Regions from separate parts of the Gordonia sp. 852002-50395_SCH5434458 genome, predicted to be linked through region 2. Evidence: predicted binding sites of a transcription regulator. Region 2 holds the regulator's gene; each other region holds the start of a gene.

Region 1 (6,367 bases), on a different contig from region 2:
GTCCTCGTCGTAGGCGAGGATCGCGTCGTTCATCGCATCGACGAGGTTGCCGTCGAATGTCGTCTCGTAGGAGTCGAGGTGGGTGATCCATTCGCGTCGGACGTTGGGGCCGATCAACTCGTCGATCTCGGCCTCAAATGCCTTCTGGCGTCCGGGAAGAACGCGGCAGTCGACGACGGCCTCAGCCTTCTGCGGGATGACGTTGGCCTTGTAACCGGCCTTGAGCATGGTCGGGTTGGCGGTGTCGCGCAGCGTGGCACCGAGGATCCGGGCGAGGCTGCCCAGCTTGAACAAGGCGGTCTCGAGGTCAGGAGTGTCGGGACCGAGATCCCAACCGGTCTCCTCGGACACCGCCTGCAGGAACTCGGCCACCGAATCGCTGATCACGAGGGGGAATTCGTGATTTCCGATACGCGCGACCGCGGAGGCGATTTCCGTGACAGCGTTGTCGGAGTGCAGGAACGACCCGTGGCCCGCGGTCGCTTCGGCGGTCAGCCGCATCCACGACAGCCCCTTCTCGGCCGTCTCCACCAAGTAGAGACGACGCTGCGTGCCGTCCGGACGGTCGACGGTCAGTGAGTATCCACCAACCTCACCGACTGCCTCGGTGATGCCTTCGAACAGATCCGGCCGATGCTCCACCAGCCAGTGAGAACCCCACGTCCCCCCGGCCTCTTCGTCGGCAAGGAAAGCGAAGACAAGTTCACGCGGCGGCACGGTTCCGTCACGCTTGAACTGGCGGGCAAGTGCCAGTGCCATTCCCGCCATGTCCTTCATGTCGACGGCGCCGCGGCCCCAGATGTAGCCGTCGGACACCGAGCCCGAAAACGGGTGGACACTCCAATCGGCCGGTTCCGCGGGCACGACGTCGAGATGCGCGTGCACCAGGAGCGCACCACGGTCAGAATCAGGCGGACCGGCGAGCCGCGCGAACACGTTGCCGCGTCCCGGTCGTCCCGACTCGACGTACTGAGTGGTGTAGCCCACCTCTTCGAGCATCCCCGCCACCCACTTGGCGCAGTCCTCCTCGCCCTTGGTGGTCTCGGGCTCGCCTGTGTTGGAGGTGTCGAAGCGGATCAGTTTGCTCACGATATCGACCACTTCGTCGACGGCTTTGATGGTCCCGGCGGTGGTCTCAGGCTCCGAAGTCACCCCTCACTCCTACGGGATTTGGGATACGGGGGCAACCTCGGTTAGTGTTATCCGGCCCGGTGCGGAACGGAGAAATCCGCGAGACACCGAAGCATCGAGTCCGAGTGGCGGAATGGCAGACGCGCTAGCTTGAGGTGCTAGTGCCCTATTAACGGGCGTGGGGGTTCAAGTCCCCCCTCGGACACCGCGAGAATCCCGGAGAGCATTGCACTCCGGGATTTTTTCGTTGGGCGGCTGGGCGGCCCGATCGGAAACCTGTGGATCGTGTCGGGCCAATAGCGAGTTCTGATCCTCAAGTCATCCCCCGGCCGGACGGCGACAGCATCTTCACGGTCGGTCCAGTGCGCCACGGCTAGCAGCCTCCCCTATCAGCGCCGTCGTGCACTCCTGTGTGGCGCAGGCGCAACGGCCGCCGGAATCCGCGCAGGCGTTCCCACAGCCCCGTCGCCGGGGCCGCACTTAGAGGGCGCCAGCCCCGTGTGGGCCAGTCGGCTCATGAGTGGTGCGCGGGTGGCGGGCACGGTGCGGCGCAGCGTCTTGGGCCCGGGTGTCATCATCGAGCGGGGTGCCGAAGTTCTCGATTCGATCGTGTTCTCCGACGCCATTGTTCGCGCCAACTCTCGGGTCGGCATCGGCGAGAGACTCGCGCCCGCTTCCCGCCGCACCGCCGGTCATTACTCAACCGGCGGGCGTCGACACCGCCGACGTCAGTAGCCGGAGTCCGGTGACCGGTTCGCGCTCGCGTTCACCCGGTCCCGCACCGTGAGGTAGTACTCCCGTTGCGCCGGGTAGTAGTCATCGAAGTCGAGGTCGGCCGGGTCCGTTCCGGTCACTACCGCCGAGAGACGATCGAGGTAGTACTCCCACCCCGGGCCGGTGCTTTCGATGATCTCCGGGTCGTGGACGATCTGACTGAGCCTCAGCGTCGTGATGCCACTGTTCTCGTCCAGCTCAAGGATCAGATCCCACGTACCGGCATCGTCGGTCGTGTGCACCTGAAGGACATGTGGCGGCTCGCAGCGTCGAATGTCGTAGCGCACCGGGGTCATGTTCTCCTCCCCCTCGGCGTTCATCGTGAAGGCGACGTAACCCTCGTCGGGGTCGCCGTCGAAGAAACCGATCCAGCGGGCGAGCCGATCGGACTCGGTCACGGCGGCCCACACGTCGTCGACGGCGGCGCGGTAGATACGGGTGAATTCGACCACGTCGCCGTCTCGGCGGACGCGGTGCCGGCCGCTGGGTATGGGTGCATTCGTCATCCTGGCTCCTGTATCTGGTGGGATGTGACGTCGGGTTCGGCAGCGTGTCGGCTGGACCTGTCTGGGCTTGCGGCCCTGCGTCTTTCGCGTCGGGTTCGGACACCTCGGTGTTCAGGGCGTCGAGTGCCGACTCCGCGATCGGCACGCGGGAAGCGTCCGCGGCGTCCCCGGATCCGAGGTCGGACAACAACTTCCGCACCTCGAGCAGTGGTGTCGGGTCGAGTCGGTAGTGACGTTCCCGGCCCGTCGTGGCGGCCTCGACCAGGCCGGCCTCGGCGAGCACCCGTAAGTGTCGACTCACCGCGGGCCGCGAGATCAGGTGACGGGCGGCGAGCAACCGTTGGATGTCGACGACTCGTTGCGGGCCGTCGACCAGGATCCGCAGGATCCCGCGACGCACCGGGTCGGCGATTGCGACGAAGACGGACACTCATAAATGGTAACTGAGTAGTTACCAATTATCAGGGTGTCTTTGTGGAAGGGGCAGCGAGCGGCGACTGCCATGTTTTGGCAACTATCGCCACGGAGAATCTTGCCGCCGTCGCGTTCTCGGCGATCACGAGCATCCTTGACACCTCGAGTGTTCAACGCCGCAATGCTGGACCGAAAATGCGTGGTCGGGACTCGGCGAAACGCGTGTCCACAAGGTCGAAAAATTGTTCGAGAACGCTGTCGGTATTGTCGGGTAATATAGAACACATATTCGACACGACGTGGGGCGGGGGTGGCGGCACGTGAACAGCAACAGCAAGCGCAGCAACAGCGGAACCAGTGGCGCACCTTCGGCTTTAGTGTCGGCGGCCGTGGGGTCGGCCGATGCCGTGGTCGCCGAGAAACTGTCACGCCTGGCAGCGGTGTTGGATGAGTTGGCGACGGTCGATGTGTCGTTGGTGTCCGATGACGTGCTCGTGGAAGCCACCGTCGAAGCGGAACGGCTAGCACTGCGGACGTCCGGTGCGGTCACCGATCGGTTGATTGTGGAAGCGTCCGACCGGGATCTGCCCCACGGTTTGGGTTTCCGCGATATCCGCAACTTCATGGGACAACGCCTGCACATCGGTGATCCGGCAGCACGATACCGCGTGATCGCAGCGACCGGCTCCTTCACCACGATCTGCGGCGACCGCCTCCCACCCTCCTGTCCGACGTTGGCCGGCTACGTCGTGGAAGGGCGCGTCGCCGGCGCACACGTCCGCGCGGTGTTGGAGGTGTTGGAGGCCATCCCCGCCGACATTTCGGCGGAGACCAAAGCTGCCGCCGAAGCGCAGATAGCCGGCTACGCAGTCCAGTTCACGCCCGCCGAAATCACCAACCTCGGTTCACGGCTACTCGCCCATCTCGATCCGGACGGAACGCTAACCAACCCGAAAGACCGCAAACGTCGACGCCGGTTGTGGGTGAACCGGCAAAACGCACAACTCATGTCGCGGTTGACCGCCGATTTGGATCCGATCGCCCGCGCCCGGCTGGACACCGTGTTGGATGCGTGGGCCAAACCCGGCATGAACAACCCCGACGATCCCGACTCGCCGGTCGGGCCGATCACCACCGCCAATGCCGAACAGGTCGCGGCGGCAGCGCTGCGGGATCAACGCTCACCCGCCCAACGCAACCACGACGCCTTCTCCGCCCTCCTCGGGCAAGTACTCGAATCAGGGATGTTGGGTCACACGCATCGGGGGTTGCCGATCCAAGTGATCGTCACCACCAGCCTGCACGAGTTGGAAGCCCAGGCAGGGATCGCACAAACCACGTCCGGAACACTGCTCCCGATCCAGGATGTGATCGAGATGGCCGCCACCAGTGGGGCGAGTCAGTATGTGGCGGTGTTCGGTGACCACACCAGTGTGCCGTTGTATTTGGGTCGGTCGAAACGGATCGCGTCGTTGGGGCAACGGTTCGCGTCGTTCGCCTCATGTAGGTTCCGCGGATCGGTGTCACTTCGCGGATCTCCGACCTGCAGGTTCTCGCCGTCGTGTCAGTGCCTTATTCCCACGAACTTGTCAGAATCCTCAGCCCGGTCGCTATCCCGTAAGGAGATCGATGCCCAGTCATTGGCCCGTTTGCCCCTAATGGATCGATCAGCGGGGTGCACCGAGCGGACCAGATCCCGCGGGTTGTGGTCGTGTCCGCGGTGCATCCTCAGACGCTGCGGGGTGTCTACCGGACACGGACTGGCAGCCGATATCCGTGGCGGGCGCTGTGATCGACTCGCACCCACAGCCTGGAGTTTGGGGACACACCGGGCGGGTACGCGAAGGCGGTGACGGCGAACGAGCATCTGCAGGCGGGGCACTCCGGTGCCGCGGGTGAGCAGGTTTCGGTGCTGCTGATCGCGGATCCGGGCGAACCAGCGGCTCTTGCCGAACGCATCGCCGACTACCTGCCGGAACGCCTGCAAAGCCCTGACCGGCCCGAGCGCCGGTGGACGACCTGTGTGCGCCGCAAACCGTACCTGCCGGACGAGCAAGCCGATTTCACCGATGTCATCGACACGGTCGATCCGTCCTCCGAACAGGAAGACATCGTCGTGTATCTCACCGATCTGCCGCGCCGGGAGGACACCCTGCCGGTGGTGGCCGACGTCAGCGTCGACCACAGATTCGCACCCATCTCGGTCGCCGGTGTGGGCGGCGTCCGGATCGAGCGCCGCATCCGCACCGTCACCGAACTCGCGCTCGCCCGCGTTCTCGGTGAACCCGAACTCATGCCTCCCGGCGCGGCGCGACGGTACCCGTGTGTGCAGATCAAGGACGGCATCCGATACTTGGCGCCCTCGGGACTGCGGCGACTGCGACTGCTGTCGGGGATGGTGCGGGCCAACCGGCCGTGGCGACTGGTCACCGGACTGTCGAAGGTGCTCGTCGGCGCCTTCGCCACGGGTGCGATCGCACTGGCCACCAACACGATCTGGTTGTTCGCCGACACGATGGGTCCATGGCGGATGAGTGCGGCGACGGTCCTGTCGATCGTGGCGATGATTCTCTGGCTGCTCGTCGAACACGAACTGTGGGAACGACCGAAGTCGCCGGAGGAGCGCGATCGTTCGGTGCTGTACAACACCGCCACCGTCGTCACCCTGGTCATCGGCGTGATCGTCCTCCACGTGGCTTTGTTCGGCCTGCTGCTGTTCACCGCGTGTCTGACTCTTCCCCCGGAACTGCTGTCCCGCATTCTCGGGCACGGGGTGAATTTTTCCGACTACCTCACCCTCGCCTGGCTACTGGCGTCCATCGCGACCATCGGTGGGGCGCTCGGGTCGGGTCTCGAGGACGACGCCGCCGTCAGAGAGGCGGCGTACGGGGTCCGGCAGCGGCAACGCATCGAGCAGACGCGACAACCGTCGAACGAGGCGGGATGATCATTGCCGGCGCAGCGCGCGCGACCCAGCCGTCCCCGGATGCGCGGGTGCCAGATCGGGTGCTCGACCGGTCGGCAGCCCGGTCCAGGTTTCGTTTGACTCCCTACACCCCGCGGGACTGTCACTCACTCAGCCCTGTTGCCGGGTTCGCTGGTGGGCGGTGAGCAGAAGGTGGTCGAACCGGGTCCGTAGGTCCGCAGCGGGTTCGCACTCGACGAATCCGGTGACGAGTTGTTCGGCGATCGTGCGAAGTCGGGTGTTGGTCTGCTGGGAACACCAGGTGAGAACGTCGAAGGCGCGGTCGGCGGGTATCCCGTAGACCAGCATCAGTGCGCCCGTGGCCTGTTCGATTACCGCCCGTGACTCGGCGAGTTCGGCGACCGCCGCGTCGACCGACTCCTTGACATCGCTGCGGTAGGACTGGGTGATGTCATGTAGAAGCCGGTGGTCCCGATCACGGCGTCTGTGTCGTCGTGCAAGAGGTCGCCGACGACCACGACGAGGTGAACTTTGCCGGCGGTGTCTGATGATGCGGTGTTTGCTGCTGAACGGTTCGGCGTCACTGATCATCCGTTCGAGGACGCGGGCGACGCGC
Region 2 (6,367 bases):
TCCAGGGTGCGGTCGAGACTCGGGTTGGCTGTGACTGTGAGGATCATGCGATCACGACCTCGATGCCGTGTGCCGAGAGCGCCGCCGAGAACTCGGGGTCGATGCCGTCGTCGGTGATCAGGACGTCCACCTCGTCGAGCGGAGCGAACGAGCTGAAGTCCTCGCGACCCATCTTCGACGAGTCGGCCAGCACCACGACGCGCTGCGCGGCAGCCACGATGGCCGACTTGACCGAGGCTTCTTCCGCGTCGGGGGTGGACAGGCCGTGGCCCTCACTGATCCCATTCGTGCCGACGAAGGCAACAGATGCCCGCATCTTTCCGAGTGCTGCGACGGTCTCGGCGCCGACCGCAGCCTGCGTGAGCCCACGGACCCGACCGCCGACCATGAGCAGGGTGGCCCGTTCGTGTGCGGTGAGGGCCTGCCCGAGCTGGAGGCTCGTCGAGATCACCGTGAGCCTGCGATCGGCGGGCAGCAGCTTGGCGGCCTGGTAGGTAGTGGTTCCGGCATCGAAGATGACCGATCCACCGTCCGAGGGCAGAAACCGAATCGCAGCGCGGGCGATCGCTGCCTTCTCTGCGGTGTGGGAGGACTCGCGTTGGGCGAGTCCCAGCTCGTTGACTACCTCGACCGTCCCGGCCTTGACTGCTCCGCCGTGGACGCGCTGCACGCTACCGCTGCGCTCGAGCACTGCGAGGTCGCGGCGCACGGTTTCACTCGTCACGTCGAACCTGTCGGCGAGAGCTGTCACGGATGCGCGACCGTGCGCGCGCACCTGATCGGCTATTGCTCGCTGTCGCTCTTCGGCGTACACCTGTCGACTCCGATCTGTGGTGTGTGGCTCACCTTCCGGCGAACCATCTGTGGGGTCTGTGTTCTGTGGATCTGGCTTCTGCGGATCTGTGTTCTGTCGGATCTGTGTTCTGTGGATCACCGCGTGATTGGTTCTGTGTGGGATTCGATGTTGATATATCTGTGTTTACGCCCGTGTGTGTTGACAAGTCAAGCGTTTCGAGTAACTTTGATCACAGAAATTCACGACGCCGGGTATTCCTCACAGATCACCGCACCCGGCCGATCGACCCGGAAGGCAGCAGACGCAATGGAGAATCACCTGGTAACGGAGAATCGGGTCACCATGAACGGTCAGGGAGAGTTGACGGGAACACCCGTCGTCGCGGGGTTTGCCTACGGGCCGGTGTTGTGGCCGGGTGGGCGCGTCGAGTACGACGAGACGTCACTCGGCACTGATCGCGTCCTCGCCGAGGGCGAGCGGGACACGGAGTCGGAACGTCTCGTCGCCGCCGCGGCAGTCGTCGCGGGCAGACTGCGTGATCGCGCATCACACGCGTCGGGAGCTGCGGCCGAGGTTCTTGCCGCGACCGCCGGGTTGGCCGAGGATCGGGGATGGATCGGTGCGGCAAAGTCCCGTGTCGCGAAGGGGGCGTCGGCACCTGCTGCCGCAGTCGCGGCCACGGCGCAGTTCTCCGAGATGTTCGCCAAACTCGGCGGGTTGATGGCAGAGCGGATCACCGACCTCAACGACGTGCGTGACCGGGTGGTCGCCGAGTTGCTCGGCCGGCCGGAGCCGGGAATTCCGACGCCGAGCCAACCGTCGATCCTCTTCGCGGACGACCTCGCTCCCGCGGATACCGCGGGGCTCGATCCCGCTGTGATCGTCGGGCTGGCCACGCGTCTCGGCGGACCGACCAGTCATACCGCCATCATCGCGCGTCAATTGGGCATCCCGTGCGTGGTCGCCGTGGCTCGATTGAGTGAGATCACCAGCGGCACAATGGTTTTGCTCGACGGCGGTGCGGGGTCGATCACCGTCGAACCGGAGGAGTCCGAGGCGCGCGAACTCGTCGAGCGCAGTGTTGCGGAGGCAGCGCTTGTTGCTGCGTGGCGTGGCCCTGGCCGGACTGCTGACGGCACCGACGTCGCCATCCTGGCGAATGTCGCCGATGGTGTGTCGGCGCGTCGCGCGGCCGATGCGCCGGTCGAGGGGATCGGGCTGTTCCGCACCGAGTTGGCATTTCTCGACCGGGCAGAGGAACCCGATGTCGACGAGCAGACACGTCTGTACCGCGACGTGTTCGAGGCGTTCGCGGGCCAAAAAGTCGTCATCAGAACGCTCGACGCCGGCTCGGACAAGCCGCTGGCCTTCATCGAGCACCCGGACGAGGCGAACCCCGCACTCGGCGTGCGCGGTAACAGAATCGGCGATGACCACCCCGAAATCGTGCGAACTCAACTCGACGCGATCGCGCGCGCGGCAGAAGCATCCGGCACGACGCCGTGGGTCATGGCACCGATGATCGCCACGGCCGCAGAGGCTGCACAGTTCGCCGATCTCGTCCGTCAGCGTGGTCTGACGGCCGGCGTGATGATCGAGATCCCTGCAGCGGCAATTCTGGCGCCGGCGATCCTGGCCGAGGTCGACTTCGTGTCGATCGGAACCAACGACCTCACGCAGTACACGATGGCCGCCGACCGGATGTCGGCAGAACTTGCCGAACTGACCGACCCGTGGCAACCCGCGGTGCTCGCACTCATCTCGCAGGTCGCGACCGCCGGCGCCCAGCAGGGCAAACCCGTCGGCGTCTGTGGTGAGGCCGCGGCCGACCCGTCGCTCGCGTGTGTGCTCGTCGGACTGGGAGTCACCTCGCTGTCGGCGGCTCCGGCGGCGACAGCAGCAGTCGGGGCGAAGCTGTCGACGGTGACCATGGAGCAGTGCCGAGCCGCGGCCGCTGCCGCGCTTGCCACCTCGAGTCCGGCACTCGCCCGACGTGCCGCAGCCGAAAAACTCGACCACTGATACAGACCCCGCTGGTCAATGACCTGCGGGGCCCGGTTCAGCGCATCACACCCGGCGCATGACCGTCACGACCTTGCCGAGGATGGCGGCGTCGTCGCCGGGGATCGGATCGAAGAGCGGGTTGTGCGGCATCAGCCAGACGTGGCCGTCTTTGCGTTTGAAGGTCTTCACCGTCGCCTCGCCGTCGATCATCGCTGCGACGATGTCGCCGTTGTCGGCGACATTCTGCTGACGTACGACAACCCAGTCGCCGTCGCAGATCGCGGCGTCGATCATCGATTCGCCGACGACGCGCAGCAGGAACAACGAGCCCTCACCGACGAGCTCACGCGGGAGCGGGAAGACGTCTTCGACCGCCTCCTCCGCGAGAATCGGACCGCCCGCCGCGATACGGCCGAGTACCGGAACGAACGTGGGGGTCGGGAGATCTCCGTTGATGGCATCGGAGTGATGTGCATCGGGAGCCTCGGAGACGTTGACCGCTCGCGGACGGTTGGCGTCGCGCTTCAGCAGGCCCTTGCGCTCGAGAGTGCGCAACTGGTGTGCCACTGATGAGGTGGACGTGAGGCCGACGGCGTCGCCGATCTCTCGGATGCTCGGCGGATATCCACGCTCGCGTACCGACTTTCGGATCACATCGAGGACGCCACGCTGGCGATCGGTGAGTGTTGCCTCGGCGACGGCCGGATGGATCGGTGTCTCCTCGCCGCCTCCGCTCTTCTTGCCTTCGACGCTGCGACCGTTGCCCTTGGGCGACGTCGGGCTGCGTCGTGACTTCTCTGTCATCGGTTCCGTCCTTCCTGATGTTGATGCGGCTGCTGTTGTGAACCGGCTGCTGTTGTGGAGCAGGTGGTGGGGTGCGTCTTTCATCCATCGTCTGGCGCCGACAGTAGCGGAGGCCACTGACAACATCAAACATTTGTTCGACGTGTCGCAGGACTTTGTCGGACCCCTCTGGTAGAACTCGAACATCAGTGCATCGAACGCTTGATCGACCATTGGAGGTAGCGATGACCAGCTTGATGACCAACCCGGTGACCCGCACGATTCCCAGCCCGTCGAGTGCATCCGCGGCAACACCGCCGACCACCCGATCTGCAACGCCCCGACCTGCGTCGACGACGCGTTCTCGAGTTCACCGCGCCACGGTGGTCAGTGGACGCGCATCGTCGAATGCCGTGCGTAGCGAAGAGCTGCGTGTGGCGGGACATGTTCGAACAAGTGAGGTCCGACGGGCCGGCGCGGACGTCTCGCCGCAGCGCCGACGTCGGATTGCGTTCGATCACGGCACCTCTACACGTCCGGCAGGCACGCGATGCGCCGGTGGCGTCGGCGAGATGGTGGCTGCCCGTCGCCGGCGCGCAGCGGTCTTGGCGGTGCTCGCCGGAGTCGGGTTGGCGCTGACCGTGTGGGTCGTCGGGACCGTCGGTGCCGACTACCAGCGGGCGAGCATGCCGTCGTCGACCTCCACGCAGGTGGTCCACGTGCGTTCCGGTGAATCGCTGAGCTCGATCGCGGCGCGGGTCGCGCCCGATATGCCGCGTCAGACCGTCATCGACGAGATCATTGACCTCAACGATCTGCCGTCGAGCGGGCTGCGCGTTGGCCAACCGCTGGTCACACCCGCGTACCGCTGAGCGCTGGCGGTATTCTCGATGTCACAGGGTCCAGTCGGAAACCGACACGGTCACCGCTGCGGTCTCGCTTCCGCCGGTCGTCAGACGATCGGACCAAGCCAGATCGACGGAGCCGCTGCGTCCCGAGATTCGCACGAGGACTACATGCGCTGCCCGTTTTGCAAGAACGAAGACACCAAGGTCGTCGATTCGCGTGTCGCCGATGAGGGGCAGGCGATCCGCCGACGTCGCGCGTGCAGCGAATGTGGGCGACGTTTCTCCACGGTTGAGAGTGCTGTTCTGGCAGTCGTGAAGCGCAACGGAGTGACCGAGCCGTTCAGCAGAGAAAAGGTGATGCGCGGGGTGCGCCGCGCGTGCCAGGGACGTCACGTGAACGAAGACGATCTCGCACAGTTGGCTCAGCAGGTCGAAGACGCGGTGAGATCGTCGGGTTCCGCTGAGATCCCCAGCAACGAGGTCGGTCTGGCCATTCTCGGCCCGCTGCGCGACCTCGACGAGGTGGCATATCTACGTTTCGCCTCGGTCTATCGCTCATTCGATTCGCTCGAAGACTTCCAGCGTGAGATCGACGACCTCCAGGGCAACCTCACCGGTTCCCACGAAGGCGCAGACGACCTCGACACCCCGCCCACAGCCGACTCAGCGACCAGTCCAGCGCGTCCGGTCTCAACCGAGTCGGTCAAGAGCTCGTAGCGCCCGCTTCTCCGAAATGGGATAGGCGGTCCCGAGCTTCTGGGCGAAGAGGCTGACCCGAAGTTCCTCGACAATCCACTGCGCTTCCTCGCTGACGGCGTCTCGGCGCGATTCGGGAAGCTGAGTCAGGCGCTGGTTCCAGCGCTCGGTGACCCTGTCGATGGCGGCCATTCCATCGCGGTCGCGAGTGGCTGCGGCAGGGAGTTGCTCGAGACGCTGCCGTGCGGCGGTCAGGTATCGCGGAACGTGCTGCAGGTGTTCGCGTGCCGTGGCCAGGACGAATCCGTCGAAGACCAGATTGCTGAACTGTTCGGCGACGTCGTCGCATGCTGTTTGACCTGAATGGCGGTCGATCTCGGCACGTAGGGGAGCCACCTCGCGCAAGACCTCGACGGCGAGTGCGAAGTACTCCGGCGCCGCCGCTGAGATGCGCGGTCGCAGTGTCGAGACGAGCTCGTCGAAGGCCGACGGCGTGCGGATCGAGCCCAGATCGACTGTTGCGGGAGCGATGTCGCGAATCGCCCTGCGGGTGCAGTCGGAATACAGCGCGTCGGGCGATGCGTAGGGACTCTGACTCAGTGCCAGTCGATCGGCCGGGTCGAGCCCGGCGCTGATCTTGCGTGAGAGTGGCGCGATCGCGTGGTCGAGCAGTTCGATGACGGCACCGTGCAGTTGCGTACGGCGTTGTGCGTCCGACGTCGCGAGCGTCCGTGCCACCCCACGGTTGCGCTCTCCGTCGACAACCTCGAGTGACGGATAGCGTGTGATCTGTTGTCCGGCAACGGTATCGACGCTCGACTCGGCAAGTGTTCCGATTCCGTCGGCCGTCCACGTCGTGTACACCCGACGCGGCGTCGGCGCGGGCGCGTCGCCCTCGACGCGTCGACGGAGGTCGGCGAGGGACTTGCCGGTGGCGACCGACTCCTCTCGCTCGTCGATCACGACGAAGTTCATCCGAAGGTAGGCGGGGAGTCGCTCGGGAGCGAAGTCGTCGGCCGCAATCGTCTGCCCGGTGATCGTCGCCAGTTCACGCGCGAGGCCGGTGGTGAGTGGCTCTCGGCGTGGGGTGAGGCGAGACAGCGCGAGATCGGCGAATCGCCCGGCAGGGGCCATCGTTTTGCGGATGGTCTTGGGAAGTGTCTTGATCAACTCGGTGGCGAGTTCGCTGCGCATTCCCGGGACCAGCCAGTCAAAACCAGCAGGGCGCACGTGCCGCAGC
Region 3 (6,367 bases), on a different contig from region 2:
TGTCGCTGCTGGCTGGCTGCCTGATCGGTATCCACCTGGCGTCGTCGACGTCCGGTTCCCTCGCCGACGTCGCGAGCGGCCACGGACTGACCCCGATGATCCTCGGCGTGCTGATTCTGTTGCCGCTCTCCGCATTCGAATCGACGGCACCGCTGACCGAGGCGGGCATCCAACTGGAGCGCAGCCGCCAGAGCGCGGCGCGTGTGATGGCGCTGGTCGACGGTGCCCGCGCTGAAGGTGCCGACGTCGACCGTGCTCACGTGGACGTTACGGGGGACGCTGCCGACGACATCGACGTGCCGGTACACGTTGGGCCGGTGACGATGCAGCTCGATCAGCTGAGGTGGGGGTGGCCCGCCACGTCCGACGCCACACCGCCGACGCTCGGCCCTGAACAGGGCATCTCCCAGGTGCTGCCGCCGGGATCGCGACTTGCCGTTGTCGGGCCGAGCGGCATCGGGAAGTCGACGCTCCTGCTGACCATCGCCGGTCTGCTCGAGCCGCGTGCCGGTTCGGTGAGTGCCACCGATCAGGACGGTACTCCTGTCGCATTGCGCTCGGCCGCATGCTATTTCGCCGAGGAGGCTCACATCTTCTCGACGACGCTCGGTGAGAACCTGCGCGTGGCGCGCGGCGACGTGACCGACGACGAGATGCGCGCGGCGCTGGGCGCCGTCGGACTCGGTGAGTGGGTGGCCGGTCTACCCGATGGCCTCGACACGGTACTGACCGGTGGGGCGGAGGCGATCAGCGGTGGGCAGCGTCGTCGACTATTGCTTGCCCGCGCACTGCTGCACCGGGCACCGGTGGTGCTGCTCGACGAGCCGACCGAACACCTCGACGCCGCAGACGCCGAGCAGTTGCTCGCCCGACTGCTGACGCCGGTGGGGGGCATGTTCGGACCCGATCGCACTGTGGTGGTCGTGACGCATCAGCCGCCGCGCGCGGAGTCTGCTGACTTCGTGCGGATCGAATGGGAACCGGTCGGCTCCCAGTAGGTTGGCAATTCTCGGTAGGCGATTGCTCAGTAGGGCGGCGGGTTCTCGTCGTTCCAGCGCTTTTCGGCACGTTCGAGTCGACGACGTTTGGCGTCGTGTGCGGCGTTGATTCGTCGATTGGCCGGGTGATCGGGTGGTTTCAGCCTGCGCAGGCCTCGGAAGAGGTTGAAGCCGGTGAACGCATTGCCGACGAAGGTGTGCCCGGTGGGGGAGACGAACAGAGTTGTCCCCATCACGGTCTGCAGGTCGCGCCAGTTGCCGAAGGTCTTGATCCTGTGGTGAAACCTGCACAGCGGCTTGAGGTTTGCCGCTACGGTGGCGCCTCCAGCCTGCGGATTGCTGCGGTTGAAAGCCTCGCCGTGGTCGACGTCGGCGCGCCACACCGGGTTGCTGCACCCGGGGAATGTGCAGCACAGCTCACCCGAGCGGATCAGCGCGTCGAGCTTCTTGCTCGGCGTGTACCGCAGTGCCGATGAGGCGGCACGCTCGTTGATCGTCGCGGGGTCGAGGAAGTCGATCCCGGCATCCGTGAGTAGTTTTCGAATCGTCTCCGCATCGACGACGCCATGTCCGTCGATGAATCCCGGCTTGTCGTCGTCGCCATTGATGGTCGACTCGTTGACGACGACGTGGATGATCGCCCTCGGCGACGGCGGAATCATCTGTGCCGGTGCGGCGGCTTGGTCGGGCAGGTCGTCGGTTGGTTCGCTTACCGCCTCCGAGAGGTCGTCAGACAGCGCGCAGGCCTCGCACCTACACGTGAGGTGGCTCTCGCCGTGCGCGAAGGCGGTCAGGGCGTCGGCTCGACGTTGTGCGTGAGTGCGCGGGTCGGCGTCGTGAACAGCACGGGCCATCGCGTTGAGCCGAGCGTCGATCATGACACCGGACTCGATGGGAAGCGTCCCGCTGATACGGGACTGTCCCGGCTGGTGCCGGTCGGGCCGTACCTGCACGTCGCGGTCGTGTTCGACGAGCTCGCGCTGCCGTTTGACCGCGGGAGGGTCGAGTTGTGCGACGACGCTGTCGACGAGTGCCTTGAGGCGAGTCGTCGACATTTTGTTGCGCGCCAGCAGTGCCGAGGCGATTCGGGCGTCGACGTCGGCGATGGTGTCGGGTCCGCAAAGGGCGGTGCGCGAAAGGACGATGAGGAATTGGGACAAGTCGAGACGTCCGCACGCCAGTACCGAGCCGGTGAGCGGTAGGCGATAGCGGACGGCATGCCCCGCGGTAATCAGCTCACGCGCCTTGGCGGGCGAGACCGAGAGGACCGCGCCGACGTCGGCGATGGTGCGCTCGAGTCCGTCCGGGCCGAACCGGGCGCGCGGATTACCGCCGGATCTGGCCAGCGTCGCCAGCGCGTGCAGATCCTCCGGGGAATCAGCGGGGCCGGGGTGCGCTTCGCCGATCTCTGAGCCGTAGTCTTCCTCGTGCTCTTCGTGAATCAGGCTGATAGCCTGCAGCATTCGATAATCGGCGCTGGCGCGAACGGACGCGCAATGCGCGATGATCTCGACCAGGTCGGTCTTCGACAGTTCTTCGTCCTCGCACATCTGCTCGACGATCGGCGGCATCGTCGGCGCGCCAAAGCGCTCGGGATCCGACGACGCGCCGGGCGCGCCCGCGCCGGCGTCGAGAGTGGTTTCCAAGGACATGAACCAAACATACATTCGAGGTCTGACAAGAATTCTGAACGCAGATCCGACCTCGGCATACGCAGCGAAAAATGCGTTGCGGGCATGTTGTTGCGGGCGTACTTTCGGTCGTACACGAGAAAGGAGGTGGTCTGAAGTTGTATGACATACGGACACGTGAGGTGGCCATCCGCTAACGGCGGACCGCCTGTGACTTAAGCAGTTTCGCCCGTTGGCGAATACCAGATGGTCACCCGACCCCCGCATCCGGCCGTCCGGCCGATGTGCCCGTGCATGACGGGTGATGCGGGGGTCGTTCCATGTCTCGGGCTGTTCCGTGTCTGGGTTCTTTCGCGGCCTGAGGTAGTGCGGCAGCCTCGGCCTGTCGGGCAATTCCGACAACGAGTAGTGCATTACGCATGCGGCCGCCGAGTCCGGGGAGTGAACTTCGTGTCAGTAGCACACCCGTTACCCGTGATTCGTGACAGCCAGGAGGCCGATGATGAGAACAACCAGCGCGGTCAGATCTCTCCACGCGCGCATGCACGAGTCGTCGAATCGCACTGCCGCGGTGCGCAGCCGCTATCTCACCACCGAGGATCCGGAGTGGACCAACGACGGGCCGACCAATTGGATCATCGGGACGGTGGAGAACCTCGGCTACAGCCGACTCGGTATCGCAGGTGCCGCATCTGGCCACCTTGTCTTGCACAATGACGGCCTCGCCGACCTGGCGATCCTCTCCGCCCCCGGCGTCTGCGGGACCGCCGATGCGCTATTCACCTATTTGCCGCGCGGCACGTCGCGCATCCTGCCCGACACCGAGTTCCACATCCTGCAGGGTGAGCGTCGAGGCGGGCGCCCGGTGCTGGTGGGAGAGATCATCGACGACGGCCCGCTCGCGCTCCAGTTCTTCTTCGACGGCCCGCCGCCGCAACTGCGTGGGTGATCAGGCAGCCAATTCGACGATCAGCTGGCAGCCGCGGCACAGCTCGCGGGGTGCGCTGACTATCCGACGAAACGACGCAGCTTCGCGGACAGGCGCGGCGTGAGGTCGCCGTCGGAGTCGACGCGCTCTTCGACGTAGGCGAGGTCGCCGTCGGGAACGATGCCGTAGAGGCGCTTGGCGTTGCCGGCGGGGGCGCTGGTCTCCGAGCGCACGACGGCGTCGGTGGTGAGATTCCACGACGTCTGATTCAGCGGCCGGCCGTAGAACAGCTCGACCCATCCCACGGCATGGGCGAGGAGAAGTTCGATGGAGTCGTCCTCGGTGATCCGCCAATAGCCGGTCTCACGCTGGTCGGGACGCAGGAAGTTGGCGTCCTCGTCGATGACCCAGGAGCGCGACTCCCAGTTCAGGAAGTTCTGCCCGTCATGACTGACGACGATCTGCTGTGCGAAGTGGTAGTCGGTGTGGGTGACGGGATCGTGTCCCTCGCCCTCGCCACGCCACACTCCCACGAGCGGTAGTAGCGCGAGAAGTCCCTGGTGGAGGTCCGCACCGAGCCGCAGGTTGGCGGTATCGGCCTTCAGCGGCAGATCGTCCCACGCGGGTACGTTGCGTTCGCGGCTGCCTGACTCGGCAGCGCGCGAATCGGCCTGGCTGATCGCCTCGTCGCCTGATCTACGGGCGGCGACGGCGTCGTCGGGCTGTGCGTCCTCCGGGGAGGTCACGATTCGTCTGTGACCAGTCGGTAGAGCACGTACAGCGCAAACCAGGTGATCAGGACGGCCGCGAGGACCAGCAAGATTTCGAAGAAGATGACCACGGTTAGATTCTAACTCCGATGCGCGGGCGGTAGTTCACTGAGGTCGACCACACTCGGCTGTGTCGCTTGGCGCCCGCGCCGTCGAGTCGGATCACTGTGCCGTGCCGCGTCCGCCCTGGGCCGCAGACGGTGTTGATGGTGGGTCGGCTCCGACCATGGCCCACGCGGCGACGGCGCTATGGGGCCGGTTGCCGCGCAAGCCATGCGCGAACGGCCGCCGTCACCGCAGAAGGGTCTTCGACGGGCGTGAGGTGTCCGACGTCGTCGAGCACGACGACCCCCGGGTGATCTGGGAATCTGGACTGGAGTTCATAGGCCTGCCCGAGCGGTATCCACGGATCATCCCGACCCCAGCCGATACGAACCGGGCTGCGTGTGGCTTCCAGTCGATTTGCCACTGGGCGGGTGTCCGCTGCGCTGAGTGCTGTGATCTGCCGGTAGAACGCCGCCTGTCCGACGGGGCCGAGCCACTGGGAGGCGAGCGCCTCGACGTCTTCGTCGGGTAACGGCCGAAAGGCTGCTGCGGCAATGTATTCCTTGACCAGTGCCGCATGTAGATGTGCTGGGAGCTGCTCGAAGACATGTGCGTTCTCGGCAACCAGCCGGAAGAAGGGCGACCCCCACGGGTCCAGGGTGACGACGTCCCAGAGGAACACGTCTGCGTACTCGACGCCGTTGAGCAGATGTGCGCGGAGTGCGACGGCGCCTCCGATGTCGTGCGCAATGACATGTGGCCGCTGCAATCCCCACAACTCGATGAGCGAGCCCAGTCGTACGGCTTGCGCGGCCAAGTCGGTCGTGACTGCCGCGCTCTTCTCCGACTCGCCATAGCCGGGCATGTCCCAGAGAAAAACTCGGTAGTCGCGACTCAAGTCGGTGGCAACACTGGTCCAGACCTGAGACGACCATGGCGTGCCGTGGCACAGCACGATGTCGCCCGCCGAGGCCGTTGGGGGCTCGAGAATCCTTGTCGCGATAGAGGTTTCGTCCACGGTGATGATCGAAGCGGTTGGCAGCGGATCGTGTGTCATCATGGCGACACGCTAAAACCTCAGGTTGACCTGAGGTCAAGACGGAAGGTCGTACGGAAAGTGAAGATCGGAGAGGCTTCCAGGCGAGTTGGCGTCGACGACCACGTGCTACGCCACTGGCACGACCTCGGTGTGGTCGTACCCGATCGCGCAGCGTCGGGCCACCGTTTGTACACGGAGGAGCACATTCGTCGCATCCGCATAGTTCAGGCCTGCCAGAGCGTCGGCATGAGTCTTGCCGAGATCCGGCTGGTGCTGCACCGCGACGAAGAAGGTCGTACGGAACTGATCGAGCAGAAGCTCCGATGGATACGTTCACAACGCGCCCAGCTGGCGGACGCGGAGAGTTTCCTCGAACACGTCATCGGTTGCAGGCATGATCTGCTCAGCCGGTGCCCCGACTGCACGCGGTACGCATCGACCTATCCGCCGAACAAACAGGCCCGGCCACCCTGCGGGTGACCGGGCCTGCTCTGCGAATCAGCAGCCTCAAAAGCGTTGCGCTACTTCAGAACTGCGCTACTTCGAGATTGCGACTCTTTTGTCTACTTCGAGACGGTGATGTCCTTGTCGTGAACGCCGGGGCCCTCGGGGCTGACGGTCACGTCGCCGTTGCCGACCGACGAGAGGGCGCGCAGCGTCCAGGTGCCGGGGGCGGCGAAGAAGCGGAAGTCGCCGGTGGGGCTTGCGACGACCTCGGCGGTGAACTCACCGGTCGAGTCGAGCAGTCGCACGAACGCGCCCGCAACCGGGTTACCGGATGCGTCGGTGACCTGTCCGGTCAGGACGGTCTCCTTCTCGACGTCGACGCCCGCGGGCAACTTCTGTCCCTGCTTGGGTGCAGCACACATACTTACTTTCCTTCTCCCAGTTCAACCGGAACGCCGACCAGCGAACCGTATTCGGTCCAGCTGCCGTCGTAGTTCTTCACATTCGTC

The links. Region 2 encodes LexA, which represses DNA repair genes until DNA is damaged. Its sites were predicted from a motif close to CGAACANNTGTTCG; they were not measured.
Region 1: a site for LexA is predicted at 3,104-3,117, ahead of A5785_RS15950 (DUF222 domain-containing protein). Genes of this name have one in related genera too.
Region 3: a site for LexA is predicted at 2,655-2,668, ahead of A5785_RS10320 (HNH endonuclease signature motif containing protein). Genes of this name have one in related genera too.

What each region holds. Positions count from the first base shown of each region.
Region 1 is NZ_LZTC01000072.1:6,849-13,215, reverse strand. It holds gene A5785_RS15975 (M20/M25/M40 family metallo-hydrolase) at 1-1,152, opposite strand, end outside; tRNA gene A5785_RS15970 (tRNA-Leu) at 1,251-1,336, shown strand; gene A5785_RS15960 (SRPBCC family protein) at 1,860-2,411, opposite strand; partial or broken gene A5785_RS23975 (ArsR/SmtB family transcription factor) at 2,671-2,811, opposite strand; gene A5785_RS15950 (DUF222 domain-containing protein) at 3,146-4,678, shown strand; gene A5785_RS15945 (hypothetical protein) at 4,675-5,772, shown strand; partial or broken gene A5785_RS15940 (PAS and ANTAR domain-containing protein) at 5,902-6,367, opposite strand, start outside.
Region 2 is NZ_LZTC01000053.1:4,210-10,576, reverse strand. It holds gene A5785_RS12685 (1-phosphofructokinase family hexose kinase) at 1-47, opposite strand, end outside; gene A5785_RS12680 (DeoR/GlpR family DNA-binding transcription regulator) at 44-814, opposite strand; gene ptsP (phosphoenolpyruvate--protein phosphotransferase) at 1,103-2,818, shown strand; gene lexA (transcriptional repressor LexA) at 2,864-3,604, opposite strand; gene A5785_RS23720 (LysM peptidoglycan-binding domain-containing protein) at 3,829-4,455, shown strand; gene nrdR (transcriptional regulator NrdR) at 4,600-5,148, shown strand; gene hrpA (ATP-dependent RNA helicase HrpA) at 5,122-6,367, opposite strand, start outside.
Region 3 is NZ_LZTC01000041.1:114,229-120,595, reverse strand. It holds gene cydC (thiol reductant ABC exporter subunit CydC) at 1-998, shown strand, start outside; gene A5785_RS10320 (HNH endonuclease signature motif containing protein) at 1,025-2,650, opposite strand; gene A5785_RS10315 (hypothetical protein) at 3,132-3,578, shown strand; gene A5785_RS10310 (FABP family protein) at 3,638-4,303, opposite strand; gene A5785_RS10305 (alpha/beta fold hydrolase) at 4,575-5,432, opposite strand; gene A5785_RS10300 (helix-turn-helix domain-containing protein) at 5,490-5,891, shown strand; gene A5785_RS10295 (DUF1416 domain-containing protein) at 5,975-6,280, opposite strand; gene A5785_RS10290 (sulfurtransferase) at 6,283-6,367, opposite strand, start outside.